Regions from separate parts of the Klebsiella scottii genome, predicted to be linked through region 4. Evidence: predicted binding sites of a transcription regulator. Region 4 holds the regulator's gene; each other region holds the start of a gene.
The links. Region 4 encodes Fur, which represses iron uptake genes when iron is present. Its sites were predicted from a motif close to ATAATAATGAGAACNACTATCAA; they were not measured.

Region 1 (3,110 bases), 1.8 Mb from region 4:
CAGTGGGCGGCGGCGGATAATCTCGACCTCGTCGCCGGGATGAGCTATGACTGGCGCAACAGCCTTCAGGGAATGAAGCACGAAAAGAACGGCAGCCTTACCCATTACGACGACAACCGGCAGAGCGCGTTTAACTGGGAAACAATGGCTCGCTACCGCTTTAGCAACGAAGATACCCTGTCACTCTCCTGGTCCGATCGCACCCGCTTCCCGACGCTCAAAGAGCGCTATACCACCTCGAAACCGTCGAAAGACCAGATTGCGCTGGTCAATCCGCAGCTCAAGCCCGAGCGCGCCCGCGGCGTCGATTTGACCTGGAATGGACACCTCAACGACCGCTGGGCCTACGAGATAAGCACCTACTATAACCGGGTCAGCGACGCCATCCTGGCGATCAATATCGATGCCGATACGGTGCAGAACCAAAACAGCGGCCGGGTTGACTATACCGGCCTGGATGTGGGGATCAAAGGCTCGCCGTTCGACCTGCTCGACGTCGGGCTAAGCTACGGTCTGATTCATGCTGATGCCAAACGCGAAGAGGCGGGCAAGGTCACCGACCTGCCGGTGCAGACGCTGACCGCCTGGCTGACGCTCAAGCCCGTCGAGCCGCTGCAAATCACGCTCTCTGAAGAGGCGCGCACCTCCAGCTATAGCAATAGCGACGGATCGCAAAAAGCGCCGGGATTTGCCATCACCCATCTGCGGACCGATTACGCCATCGGCCACGGTTTTAGCGTCAACGCCTCGGTCAATAACCTCTTCGATACCCGCTACTACTACGGCGAAGGATTTATTGAGGAAGGGCGTAACTTCTGGGCCGGCGTGGAATATAAATTCTGAGACCTTCTCCGCCGCGGCGGAGAAGAAGGAGGACATCATGATTGCAGATTTTCCGGTAATGCTGCGCAGCATTCTCGGCAACCAGCGCCAGGCGGACGGTTCCCTGCGTAAAACGGCGTTAAGCGGACGCGTCTTTCTCAACACCCACGGTCTGCAGGCAGAAAACGGTATTGAGGAGCATTTTGCCGATCCCGACTGCGCGCTGATGCACTACGCGCGGGAGCATTACGACTACTGGCGCGAACGCTATCCGGCGTTGGCGGGGCAGCAGCTGCATATCGGACTGTTCGGTGAGAACTTTTCCACCCGGGGGATGACGGAAGCCAACGTCTGTCCGGGGGATGTTTTTCGCCTCGGCAACGCTGAAATCCAGATCTCCTGGGGACGCGTGGCCTGTCAGACTATGGCCGAGCGGCTACGGGACCCTCACGCCCCGGAACTGATGCACCAGCAGTCGCGCAACGGCTGGTTTTACCGGGTACTCACCCCCGGCGAGGCCGGCTGCAGCGACAGCTTTGTGCTGCTCGATCGGCCGGCGGAGGGCTGGCCGCTTAGCCGGGTGCAGGCCATCGTCTTTAGCGACGGCGGTACGTCTGAAGAGCTGCTGGCGCTCTCAGCCATGCCGTTCCTTGCCGATGGCTGGAGAGCGCTGGCTCTGCTACGTCTGCAAAGCCGCTCTTAGCCCCCGCAGTTCCTTAGCGTCGGGCTACTAAATCTGGTAGCCCGGCGCGGCGGCTTTCGCCGCGACATCCCCTGTCCGCCACGCATGCGCCGATAAACACCATATTTATCATAGGGTTTTACTTTCCTGTGCGCCAATTACAACTTGATAACGAAAAAATAAACAATAATAATTCGCATTACTTTATGACGGAAATTGACACTTTCGCTTTTACTCGTGGCGGCGTACAGGAGGGAGTACCAGGCTGCGTAACTTCAGGATTATGCAATGATCGCTCGCGTCACCTTCAAACGCTCCGCCTTGCTGTGCGCCCTTGCTACCGCCTTCCCTCTCGCAGGCCTTGCGGAAGAGACGGTTGTCGTCACCGCCCAGCCCGTCGATTCCGCCAGCACGCCGACCACGAGCTATAGCGCAAAGACCTCCGCCGGGGCCACCAAAACCGATCAGCCGCTGATTACTACCGCCCAGTCGGTGTCGGTCATTACCCGACAACAAATGGCCGACCAGGGGGCGAATACGATTAGCCAGGCGCTGCAGTACACGCCCGGCGTCTACTCAAGCTTTGGCGGCGGCGCGACGCGTTTTGACACCGTCTCCCTGCGCGGCTATCACGGCGGCGACGTGGACAACCTGTTCCTCGACGGAATGCGCCTGATGAGCGATGGCGGGAGCCACAACGTCATTCAGGTCGATCCGTGGTTTATCGAGCGGGTGGACGTCATCCGCGGCCCCTCCTCCGCGCTGTACGGGCAAAGCGTGCCGGGCGGCGTGGTCAACCTGACCTCGAAGCGCCCGCAGTTCACTTCCGAAGGTCATTTCCGTCTTAGCGGCGGAACGCAAAATACCAAAGGCGCCGCCTTCGACTATACCGATGCCATTAACGACCAGTGGGCCTATCGGATTATCGGCATGACGCGCTCCAGCGATACCCAGTATGACAATTCCCGCGAAGAGCGTTACGCCATTTCGCCGTCCCTGCTCTGGCAGCCGGATACCGACACTTCTCTGCTGCTGCGCGCCTATCTGCAAAAAGATCCGTCGGGCGGCTATCACGGCTCGCTGCCGCTGGACGGCACCCGCTACGCGCACAACGGGCGTAAGCTCTCCACCGGCACCAACGAAGGCGATCCGTCCGATGGCTATCAGCGTCGCGAGCAGATCTACAGCTATGAATTTAATCACCAGTTCAGCGACGTCTGGTCGGCCTATTCCGCCGGCAGCTATACCCACACCAACGTCTCGTTAGATCAGGTGTATCAGGTGGGCTGGGTTGACGACAAGAATATGCTCTCCCGCGGCTACAGCGGCTCTCGCGGCTCGCTGGACGCGTGGTCCACGGATAACCGCCTGCGCGCCGATTTTAGTACCGGCGAGCTGGCGCATACCCTCATCCTCGGCGCGGAATACCACCGCTTCCGCAACGATTTATGGACCGGTGCCGGCGGCGCCTCGCCGCTCGATCCGTTTAGCGGCTATACAGCCCAAACCGGACACACCGTCACCTACAGCGATAACAATAACCGCCGCTACTATCAAACCGGGCTCTATCTGCAGGATGAGATGGTGTGGAATCGCTGGCATCTGG
Region 2 (3,110 bases), 480 kb from region 4:
CGCTTTCGCTTTTTCGATATCGCCCGCTTTCACCGCGTCGGTGAAGGCCTTCGTGCCGGTAACCAGCTGGGCAGTTTCCGCCGTGACGTAGGCTTTATAGGCGGTAATCGCTTCGCCGAGGCTCAGCAGCGCATCGGCTTTCGCCGAGTCTTTGGTGGCCGCGCCGGTGACAATTAACTTACCTTTCGGGTTGGTCAACAGGCCGCAGGTCATGTCGTATTCGCCCGGCTGCAGGTTAGCCGTCAGCTTTTGCGTAAAGCCCGGCGCAATGTTTTCACGCTCTTCCACCACCATCACGCCTTTGAGGATCTCCCACTCCAGCGCCTTCTGACTGTGGTTCTGAATGATAAACTGCGTTTTACCCGCTTTCACGGTCACGTTCATCGGTTCACACTGCTTGTCATTAACGGTCACTTTTACCTGCGGAATATCCGCAGCCTGGGCGTAGAAGGCGGAGCTGAACAACGCTGCGACGGCAAGCTGCAGCGCATTACGGCGAAAATGAGTCATCATGATCATCCCTTTCGATAAGTATGTGGTCACTATTTACACCTGCGGGCGCCCTACTTAAGCGGAGCGGTACGCGAGGCTGCTGGATTGCTACGCGGCGGCAGCGCAAACAGCACCAGCGCCGGAATCAAATAGATAAAGTACACCGCCACTTCGCTGACGGTCGGCGCTTCCTGATAGCCGAAGATCCCTTCAAGCAGCGTACCGAACAGGCTGTGCGTCGACAGCACGCCGCTCAGATCGAACGCCACGTCCTGGAAGTGGTTCCACAGCCCGGCCTCGTGAAAGGCGCGAATGGCGCCGGCAGCAAGGCCCGCGGCGACCAGCAGGATGAACAGGCTGGTCCACTTGAAGAACGCGCCGAGATTAAGGCGGATGCCGCCCCAGTACAGCAGGAAACCGAGGACGACGGCGGTGGCGAGGCCAAGCATCGCGCCCAGCGGCGGCCAGATACCGACATCCTGCTGGAACGCCGCCAGCAGGAAAAATACCGACTCCAGGCCTTCGCGCGCCACGGCAAAAAAGACCATCATCACCAGCGCCCAGCCGTGGTTATTGCCGCGCTGCAGGGCGTTATCCACCGCCTGCTCCAGCTGCTGCTTCACGTTACGCGACACCTTGCGCATCCAGAACACCATCCAGGTCAGGATACAGACCGCGACCAGCGCCACGATGCCCTCAAACAGCTCCTGTTCACGCTGCGGGAATTCGCCGGTTGTTTCGTTGATAAAGATCCCCAGCCCGAGGCACAGCGCCGCCGCGAGGATGACCCCAATCCACATTACGCCAATCCAGTTTCCACGCTGAGTGCGTTTCAGATAGCTGGCGATCAGGCTGACAATCAGCGCTGCTTCCAGGCCTTCACGTAACATGATGAGAAATGGAACAAACATGCCAACATCCTTAAATGTGAGCCGCGGTCAACGGATGCAAAGATAGGTAAATATTTCTGATAGTGATTATCATTACAATAATCAGAAACACAAGTGAAATGTGTAGAGAATGATGACGAGTTGTAAATTAATCGCTGTTAAATAATTACTTAGGAAAGTATTCGCCTGCGCCAGCGGCGGCGGGCAGGATCGGCGGTTTTTTCGCGGCAGATATTTACCGGGCGTAGCGACTGTGGCTAAATAGCGGCCTTATTTACCTGCGAAAAGAATAATATGACACAGTTTTTACACTTCCTGCTGGCGCTGGTGGTTATCCTCGGCCTTGCCTGGCTTGCCAGCTATGACCGACAAAAAATCCGCATTCGCTATATTATCCAGTTAATTGTTATTGAAATTGCGCTGGCATTCTTTTTTCTCCACGCCGAAAGCGGCCTGTGGGTAGTTAAAAATATCTCCGGCTTTTTCACCTCATTACTCGGTTTTGCCGCTGAAGGCACCAGTTTTGTATTTGGCGGCATGAGTGAAAAAGGCCTGGCCTTTATTTTCCTCGGCGTGCTGTGCCCGATCGTCTTTATCTCGGCGCTGATTGGCATTCTCCAGCACTGGCGCATTCTGCCCATTTTTATTCGCGTCATCGGCACCCTGCTGTCAAAAGTCAACGGCATGGGTAAGCTCGAGTCCTTTAACGCCGTCAGCTCGCTGATCCTCGGGCAGTCGGAAAACTTCATTGCCTATAAAGGCGTGCTCGGCGATCTCTCCTCTCGTCGTCTGTTCACCATGGCCGCCACCGCGATGTCGACGGTATCGCTGTCGATCGTCGGCGCGTATATGAGCATGCTGGACGCGAAATACGTCGTCGCGGCGCTGATCCTCAATATGTTCAGCACCTTTATTGTGCTGTCAATTATTAACCCGACGCGACCGGGCAGCGAAGAAGAGATTAAGCTGGAGAAGCTGCATGAATCGCAGAGCTTCTTTGAAATGCTCGGCGAATATATTCTGGCTGGCTTCAAAGTGGCGATGATTATTCTGGCGATGCTGATCGGCTTTATTGCCTTAATCAGCGCCATCAACGCCCTCTTCGCTACGGTATTTGGCCTCAGCTTCCAGCAGATTCTGGGCTACGTCTTTTATCCGCTGGCGTGGCTGATTGGTATTCCGCTAAGCGATGCGCTGAACGCCGGGAGTATTATGGCGACCAAGCTGGTAGCCAACGAATTTGTCGCGATGATCGAGCTGCAGAAAATTGCTGCCGGCATGACGCCGCGCGGGCTGGGTATTCTGTCGGTATTCCTGGTCTCTTTTGCTAACTTTGCCTCTATTGGCATTATCGCCGGCGCGATTAAAGGGCTTAATGAGCCGCAGGGGAATACGGTTTCCCGCTTCGGCCTGCGCCTGGTCTACGGCGCGACGCTGGTAAGCCTGCTCTCCGCCAGCTTCGCCGGGCTGGTGCTGTAAGCCAGGCGCACGCTGCGAATATCAGCATTCTGAAGGCGGGGCTATGCCCCGCCTTTTATTTAGAAACAAACGTTATTCAGAAATGGACGCAAACCTGCCGATCGACGCGCATCACTGACTCCTGGGCGAAGCGCGACTTGTAGAGCGTGCGCAGCGCTTCAATCCCCTCTTCGCTCTTCGCATCTTTACCGTGGATCAACATCAGCGCCTTGCTCTGCTCGCGCGCAACGGTACCGTCATTCCCCAGCC
Region 3 (3,110 bases), on a different contig from region 4:
GCCTTCGACCCGCATCAGGCCAAGGCCAGCGGTTTACGCTGCGGGCTGCTGCACTACGGGCTGCTGTGTATGATTGCGCTGACTATCGTCGCGACGCTGAAAGCGGTGGGGATTATTTTGTCGATTTCGCTGCTGATAGCGCCGGGCGCTATCGCGCTGCTGCTGACGCGGCGCTTTATCAGCGCGCTGCTGCTGGCGGTGGCGCTCGCCGTGAGCTGTTCGCTGGGCGGCGTCTGGCTGTCGTTTTATCTCGATAGCGCCCCGGCGCCCACCATCGTGGTGCTGTTCACCGCGCTGTTCATCATTACGTTCGTTTATACTTCGATGCGCGATAGCCAGACGCAGGCCGACTCCGCAGAGGTCGAGGGCCGCGGCTAGCGCCAGGGCCCGGAAAGGTGCCGGCTATTTTTTTGGCCGGTATTTTTCCGGCAGCTCGGGTACCGGGCGCCGGTCATCAATCAGATGACGAATGGTTAATATCGGGTGGCGCCAGAGCATTCGCGGCCCCGCCCAGCGCATGATCTGCTTCATCTCTTCGCGTTTTGCCGGCTGATAGCAGTGCACCGGGCACTGCTTGCAGGCCGGCTTTTCTTCACCAAACACGCATTTATCCAGCCGCTTGTCGGCATAGGCATTGAGCGCCTGATAGTGCTCCGCGTCGCCTGTAGCCTCCGGGCAGCGGCGCCGATAGAGCGAAATCATCCTGCTGATGGTCTCTTTTTCGCGATCGATACGTTTACCCGCCATAGCCTGCCCCCGGCAACAAAGATGCACCTATAATACACCTTAAGGCGGCGCGGTGCAGCCGGTTACTCCCTGAGGATTAGGCCGGCTTATCCACGTGCCCCAGCGGTTTTTCCGGGAAGCAGACATCGCGTACCCGACGCTTGAGCTCCGCCGCATCGGGGAAACCGTCGTCCTGTTTGCGATCCCAGATTTGCACATCGTCTACGCTGATGGTGAATATTCCCCCGGTTCCCGGCACCAGCGTTACCGAGCCGATATCGGTGCTGAAGGTGTGCAGCAGCTCCTGCGCCATCCAGCTGGCGCGCAGCATCCAGTTACATTGGGAGCAGTAGGTGATGGTAATGGCGCGCTTAGTCATTGTTATCCTCAATAGTTCCTACCTGAATGATCAGGTTAGTTAATCGTTAAGCCGAATTGTAAGCAACTTTATGAATAAAATGTGGAGATATAATGAATTAGTTGCAAATGGAAATACTTATCATTAGTATTCGCAAAATTACAGGGAATGAATTCGCCAGCGCAGGGAAATAACGGGGTGAATCGACAAATCTGGAAGTAACGCGTGAGCCGATACTAATAATTATCAAGGCGTGGCTACTATGTACAAATCCACTCAATCAACAGCATGGTTTAAAAAAAGCCTGCTGGTGACTTCTTTGCTCGCAGCAATTTATCAGACCTCCGCCGGGGCGGCTGACAGCACCAATAAAAATCTCACCAGCGATGCATCATCCGATGATAGTTCGGAGCTGATGACCGTGACCGCACCCGCGCCCGAGCTGAAGGCAGGCAGCGAACACACCATTAGCGCTCAGGATCTGCAGGATAAAGGCGCGAAAGATTTTGGCTCCATCATGCGCTATGAGCCGCTGATTGGCGCCACCGGCGCCAGCGGCGGTTCGGGCAACGGTAAAAGCGGCTTCGACCGCGGCGGCTACACCGGCTACAACATTCGCGGCATGGAGAGCAACCGCGTCGGGATCGACGTCGACGGCATCGCCCAGCCAAACGCCACCGGACGCAGCTACGTCAGCCGAGCGGGCCTCAACACCTTCGGCATCGGCCGCGACTACATTGACCCGTACATGTACGGTAGCATCAATATTCAGTCCGGCGCCACCTCCAGCGAAACGGCCAACAGCTCCATCGGCGGTAACGTCTCTTTCCGTCCGAAATCTGCCGATGACTATCTGCACTCGGGTAAAACCAGCGCCTTTGGCTACCGCAGCGGCTACGACTCCGCCGACCGCAGCTGGCACAACGGCGTCACCATCGCCGGCGGCGATGAGACCCTGCGCGGGATCTTCGTCTACAGCCGTCGCGACGGTCAGGAAACGGAAAATAACAGCGGGACGGTCGATTCATATCCGGCCAACTGGCACTCCGACGCCTTTATGACCTCCGGGATCTGGCAGCCAAATGAAGAGCACAAGCTGACCGGTACCTTCGATTACTACCATAAAACCAACCATACGCACTACGACACCTGGGACTCCAGCGGCGGCAGCGTTATCGGCACCGCCAACCAGACCAGCCAGACGCGTCGCTGGGGCCTGAGCCTGAAAGACGACTGGACGCCGATGAACGACTATATCGATAGCGTGTCGACTAAGGTCTACTACCAGCATACCGAGGCCCATGACTGGACCTATATGCCGGATAGCACCTCCCTGGCAATGGAGACCGTGAACTCGAACTTTGACACCGACACCTGGGGATTCCAGACCGCGCTGGCCAAATCCGTGGGCCGTCATGACCTGAGCGGCGGCCTCAACGCCAGCACCACCAAAACCCAGCGTCCGTTCAGCCAGTCGCCGGTACCGAGCGTCTACAGCGCGATCATGCAGCCGGAAGCGGATAGCCGCGGCTACATCATCGCCGGCTTCGTGCAGGATAAGATTAACTTCGATCTCGACAGCCATAACTTCGCCGTGATCCCGGGCATTCGCGTAGTGCATCAATCGACCAAGCCTGAGAACCTCTCGGATCTGACCACCAACAGCAGCGTGCTGACCGGCTCCGCCGTCTCGACGCTGTACGGTAAGAACTCCGATACCCAGGCGCTGCCGTCGCTGACCCTGCAGTACGATATGACTCCGCGCCTGATGACCTACCTGCAGTACCAGCGCGGCGCGCAGTTCCCGAACGCCAGCCAGCTGTACGGCTCATGGAACCTCGGCTCCAGCTATGCCGGACGGGCGCAGTACGCGCTGATCGGCAATACCGATCTGAAAACCGAAACCAGCGATAACTTCGAGTGGGGGATGAAGGGCGAGGTGACGGAAGGCATCACCATGCGTACCGCGCTGTTCTACAACAGCTATAAAAACTTTATCGCCTATAGCCGCTACACGCGCTCCGGC
Region 4 (3,110 bases):
CGGTATCTATTACTGGCAGCGTGAGCGCGACCGTAAAGACGTCACCGACGGCGATAAGTACAAAACCAACCTTTCGCATTCAACCTGGAACGCCAACCTGGATTTCCAGTCCGGCTATGCTGCCGATATGTTTGGTATTGACGTGGCTGCCTTTACCGCAATTGAAATGGCGGAAAGCAGCGAAAGCGGTCACCCGAACGAAATTGCCTTCTCCTCAAGAAATAAAGCCTACGACGAAGATTACTCCGGCGACAAGAGCGGGATTAGCCTCTATAAAGCGGCGGCAAAATTTAAGTATGGCCCGGCGTGGGCGCGCGCTGGCTATATTCAGCCAACCGGGCAAACGCTGCTGGCTCCGCACTGGAGCTTTATGCCGGGCACTTATCAAGGTGCCGAAGCCGGAGCCAACTTTGATTACGGCGACTCTGGCGCGCTGAGTTTCTCCTACATGTGGACGAACGAATACAAAGCGCCGTGGCACATTGAGATGGATGAGTTCTATCAGAACGATAAGAAGACGAAAGTCGATTATCTGCACTCTCTGGGCGCCAAATATGATTTTAAAAATGACCTCGTGCTGGAAGCCGCGTTTGGCCAGGCTCAAGGCTATATCGACCAGTATTTTGCTAAGGCCAGCTATAAATTTGACGTCGCCGGCGCTCCGTTAAGCACCAGCTATCAGTTCTACGGTACCCGCGATAAGGTCAGCAACGGCGGCGCGAACGATATTTATGACGGCACCGCCTGGCTACAGGCGCTAACCTTTGGCTACAAGGTTGCCGACGTGCTGGACCTGCGTCTGGAAGGCACCTGGGTGAAGGCTGAAGGTCAGCAGGGCTACTTCCTGCAGCGTATGACTCCAACCTACGCATCCTCTAACGGTCGCCTGGACGTGTGGTGGGATAACCGCTCAGACTTCAACGCCAACGGCGAAAAAGCCGTGTTCTTCGGCGCCATGTACGACATGAAAAACTGGAATATGCCGGGCTGGGCGTTTGGCGCGTCTTACGTTTACGCGTGGGATGCGAAACCAGGCAAAATGGCGACGCCCGATGCGTACTACAACGCGGACAAACGTCTGGAAGAGTCGGCCTACAGCCTCGATGCCATGTATACCGTGCAGGACGGCCGGGCGAAAGGAACGCTGTTCAAACTCCACTTCACTCAGTACGACAACCACTCCGATATTCCAAGCTGGAGCGGCGGTTACGGCAACATCTTCCAGGATGAGCGCGACGTGAAGTTTATGGTTATTGCCCCGTTCACTATTTTCTGATGCCGTAGCGGCGGGCGTAAGCCTGCCGCCAGCCCGTGAGGTTGATTATGAAGAAGCTATTGCTCATCGCCATCATGGCATCGGGTCTGGTGGCCTGTACGCAGTCACCGGCGCCAAAAGAAGATACTAAATTGAAGGATGCCTACAGCGCCTGCATCAATACGGCAGAAGGGAATCCGGATAAAGTTCAGGCGTGCCAGAGCGTGCTGAACGTTCTTAAAGAGGATAAGCAGCATCAGCAGTTCGCTAATCAGGAAAGCGTGCGCGTGCTGGATTATCAGCAGTGTATCCTGGCGACCCGCACCGGCAACGATCAGGCGGTGAAAGCCCGCTGCGACCAGATCTGGAAAGAGATCCGCAGCAACAATACCCGGCCCTGATTTCCCTCGTACTCCGTATTTGCGGGCATAAAAAAAGCCAACCTGCGGGTTGGCTTTTTGCTGCTTACGCTGCGGGAAACTATTTTTCCACCGCGTCGTGCGCGTGTTCATCTTCGCGGCAATCGCCTTCTGCACAGTGGCCGTACAGGTACAGGCTGTGGTTGGTCAGGCGGATACCGTGACGGTGGGCAATTTCACGCTGACGCGCTTCGATGGAGTCATCGCTGAATTCGATCACTTTGCCACAATCGAGGCAAATCAGATGATCGTGATGATGCTGCTGCGTCAGTTCGAAAACGGATTTACCGCCTTCAAAATTATGGCGGGTAACAATGCCGGCATCATCAAACTGGTTCAGTACGCGATAAACGGTAGCCAGACCGATCTCTTCACCCATGTCGATCAGGCGTTTGTATAAATCTTCCGCGCTGACGTGATGGTTATCCGGCCCCTGCAGCACTTCCAAAATTTTTAATCGTGGAAGTGTGACTTTCAGGCCAGCCTTCTTCAATGCGGTATTGTTGTCAGTCATGCGGAATCTGTCCTGTTGCTAAACGATCTACTTCCATTAGCGGAAGTAATACAGAGAATCACCCGATGTAATGCGTCTCATTATAGAACTGCCATGATGAAATGAAAACCGCAAGCATCGAGCCTTGTATGCTGTCAAAAACGAGGCACACGCTACAAACTGTGTCACGTCTCCTCGTTAAATCAGAGGACATTGTACAGATATGTGATTAAAAGTTAAAAACTTGTAGCTATTAGTTTTATTGCTTTTACCTATCAATACGGCGATACCCGAAGGTAGCGCCGTTTAACGATCAGGCGTTTTTGATTTCTTCGAGATGCAGTTCTTCAGAAATCTGTTTAACCCACTTCTCTACGCGCTCGTTGGTCAGCTCAGGCTGACGGTCTTCATCGATAGCCAGACCGACGAAATGGTCGTCATCGGCGAGACCTTTAGAGGCTTCAAAATGGTAGCCTGCAGTCGGCCAGTGGCCGACGATGGTTGCGCCGCGCGGTTCGATGATGTCGCGAATGGTACCCAGCGCGTCACAGAAGTATTCAGCGTAGTCTTCCTGGTCGCCGCAGCCAAACAGGGCTACCAGCTTACCGTTGAAATCGACCTCTTCCAGCGTCGGGAAGAAATCATCCCAGTCACACTGCGCTTCACCGTAGTACCAGGTTGGGATGCCCAGCAGCAGAATATCATGACCTTGCAGGTCTTCTTTGCTGCTTTTGGCAATGTCGTGAACATCAGCAACATCTTTACCAAGCTGCTTTTGGATCATTTTTGCAATATTTTCGGTGTTGCCGGTGTCGCTGCCAAAAAAGATGCCGATGATTGCCATGAGTAAAATAACCTCTTGAAACTTAATGATGTGGTAGTGGCGTAATGCCCGCAGATAACGGCAATCATAGCAGAACAGGGAAGGGCGCGGAAACAGCAA

Region 1: QFI97_RS12230 (TonB-dependent siderophore receptor) is a predicted target of Fur. The motif match lies at 1,688-1,710, and genes of this name have one in related genera.
Region 2: efeU (iron uptake transporter permease EfeU) is a predicted target of Fur. The motif match lies at 1,460-1,482, and genes of this name have one in related genera.
Region 3: QFI97_RS06925 (TonB-dependent receptor domain-containing protein) is a predicted target of Fur. The motif match lies at 1,213-1,235, and genes of this name have one in related genera.

What each region holds. Positions count from the first base shown of each region.
Region 1 covers NZ_JARXNI010000020.1:949,587-952,696, reverse strand. Annotated here, with positions in the region: gene QFI97_RS12240 (TonB-dependent receptor plug domain-containing protein) at 1-843, shown strand, start outside; gene QFI97_RS12235 (MOSC domain-containing protein) at 881-1,525, shown strand; gene QFI97_RS12230 (TonB-dependent siderophore receptor) at 1,793-3,110, shown strand, end outside.
Region 2 covers NZ_JARXNI010000020.1:2,230,871-2,233,980, forward strand. Annotated here, with positions in the region: gene efeO (iron uptake system protein EfeO) at 1-513, opposite strand, end outside; gene efeU (iron uptake transporter permease EfeU) at 564-1,403, opposite strand; gene QFI97_RS18160 (NupC/NupG family nucleoside CNT transporter) at 1,677-2,861, shown strand; gene QFI97_RS18165 (DUF3574 domain-containing protein) at 2,938-3,110, opposite strand, start outside.
Region 3 covers NZ_JARXNI010000019.1:669,788-672,897, reverse strand. Annotated here, with positions in the region: gene sitD (iron/manganese ABC transporter permease subunit SitD) at 1-378, shown strand, start outside; gene QFI97_RS06935 (nitrous oxide-stimulated promoter family protein) at 403-747, opposite strand; gene QFI97_RS06930 (Rdx family protein) at 824-1,105, opposite strand; gene QFI97_RS06925 (TonB-dependent receptor domain-containing protein) at 1,347-3,110, shown strand, end outside.
Region 4 covers NZ_JARXNI010000020.1:2,711,148-2,714,257, reverse strand. Annotated here, with positions in the region: gene chiP (chitoporin ChiP) at 1-1,276, shown strand, start outside; gene QFI97_RS20425 (ChiQ/YbfN family lipoprotein) at 1,324-1,656, shown strand; gene fur (ferric iron uptake transcriptional regulator) at 1,736-2,188, opposite strand; gene fldA (flavodoxin FldA) at 2,481-3,011, opposite strand.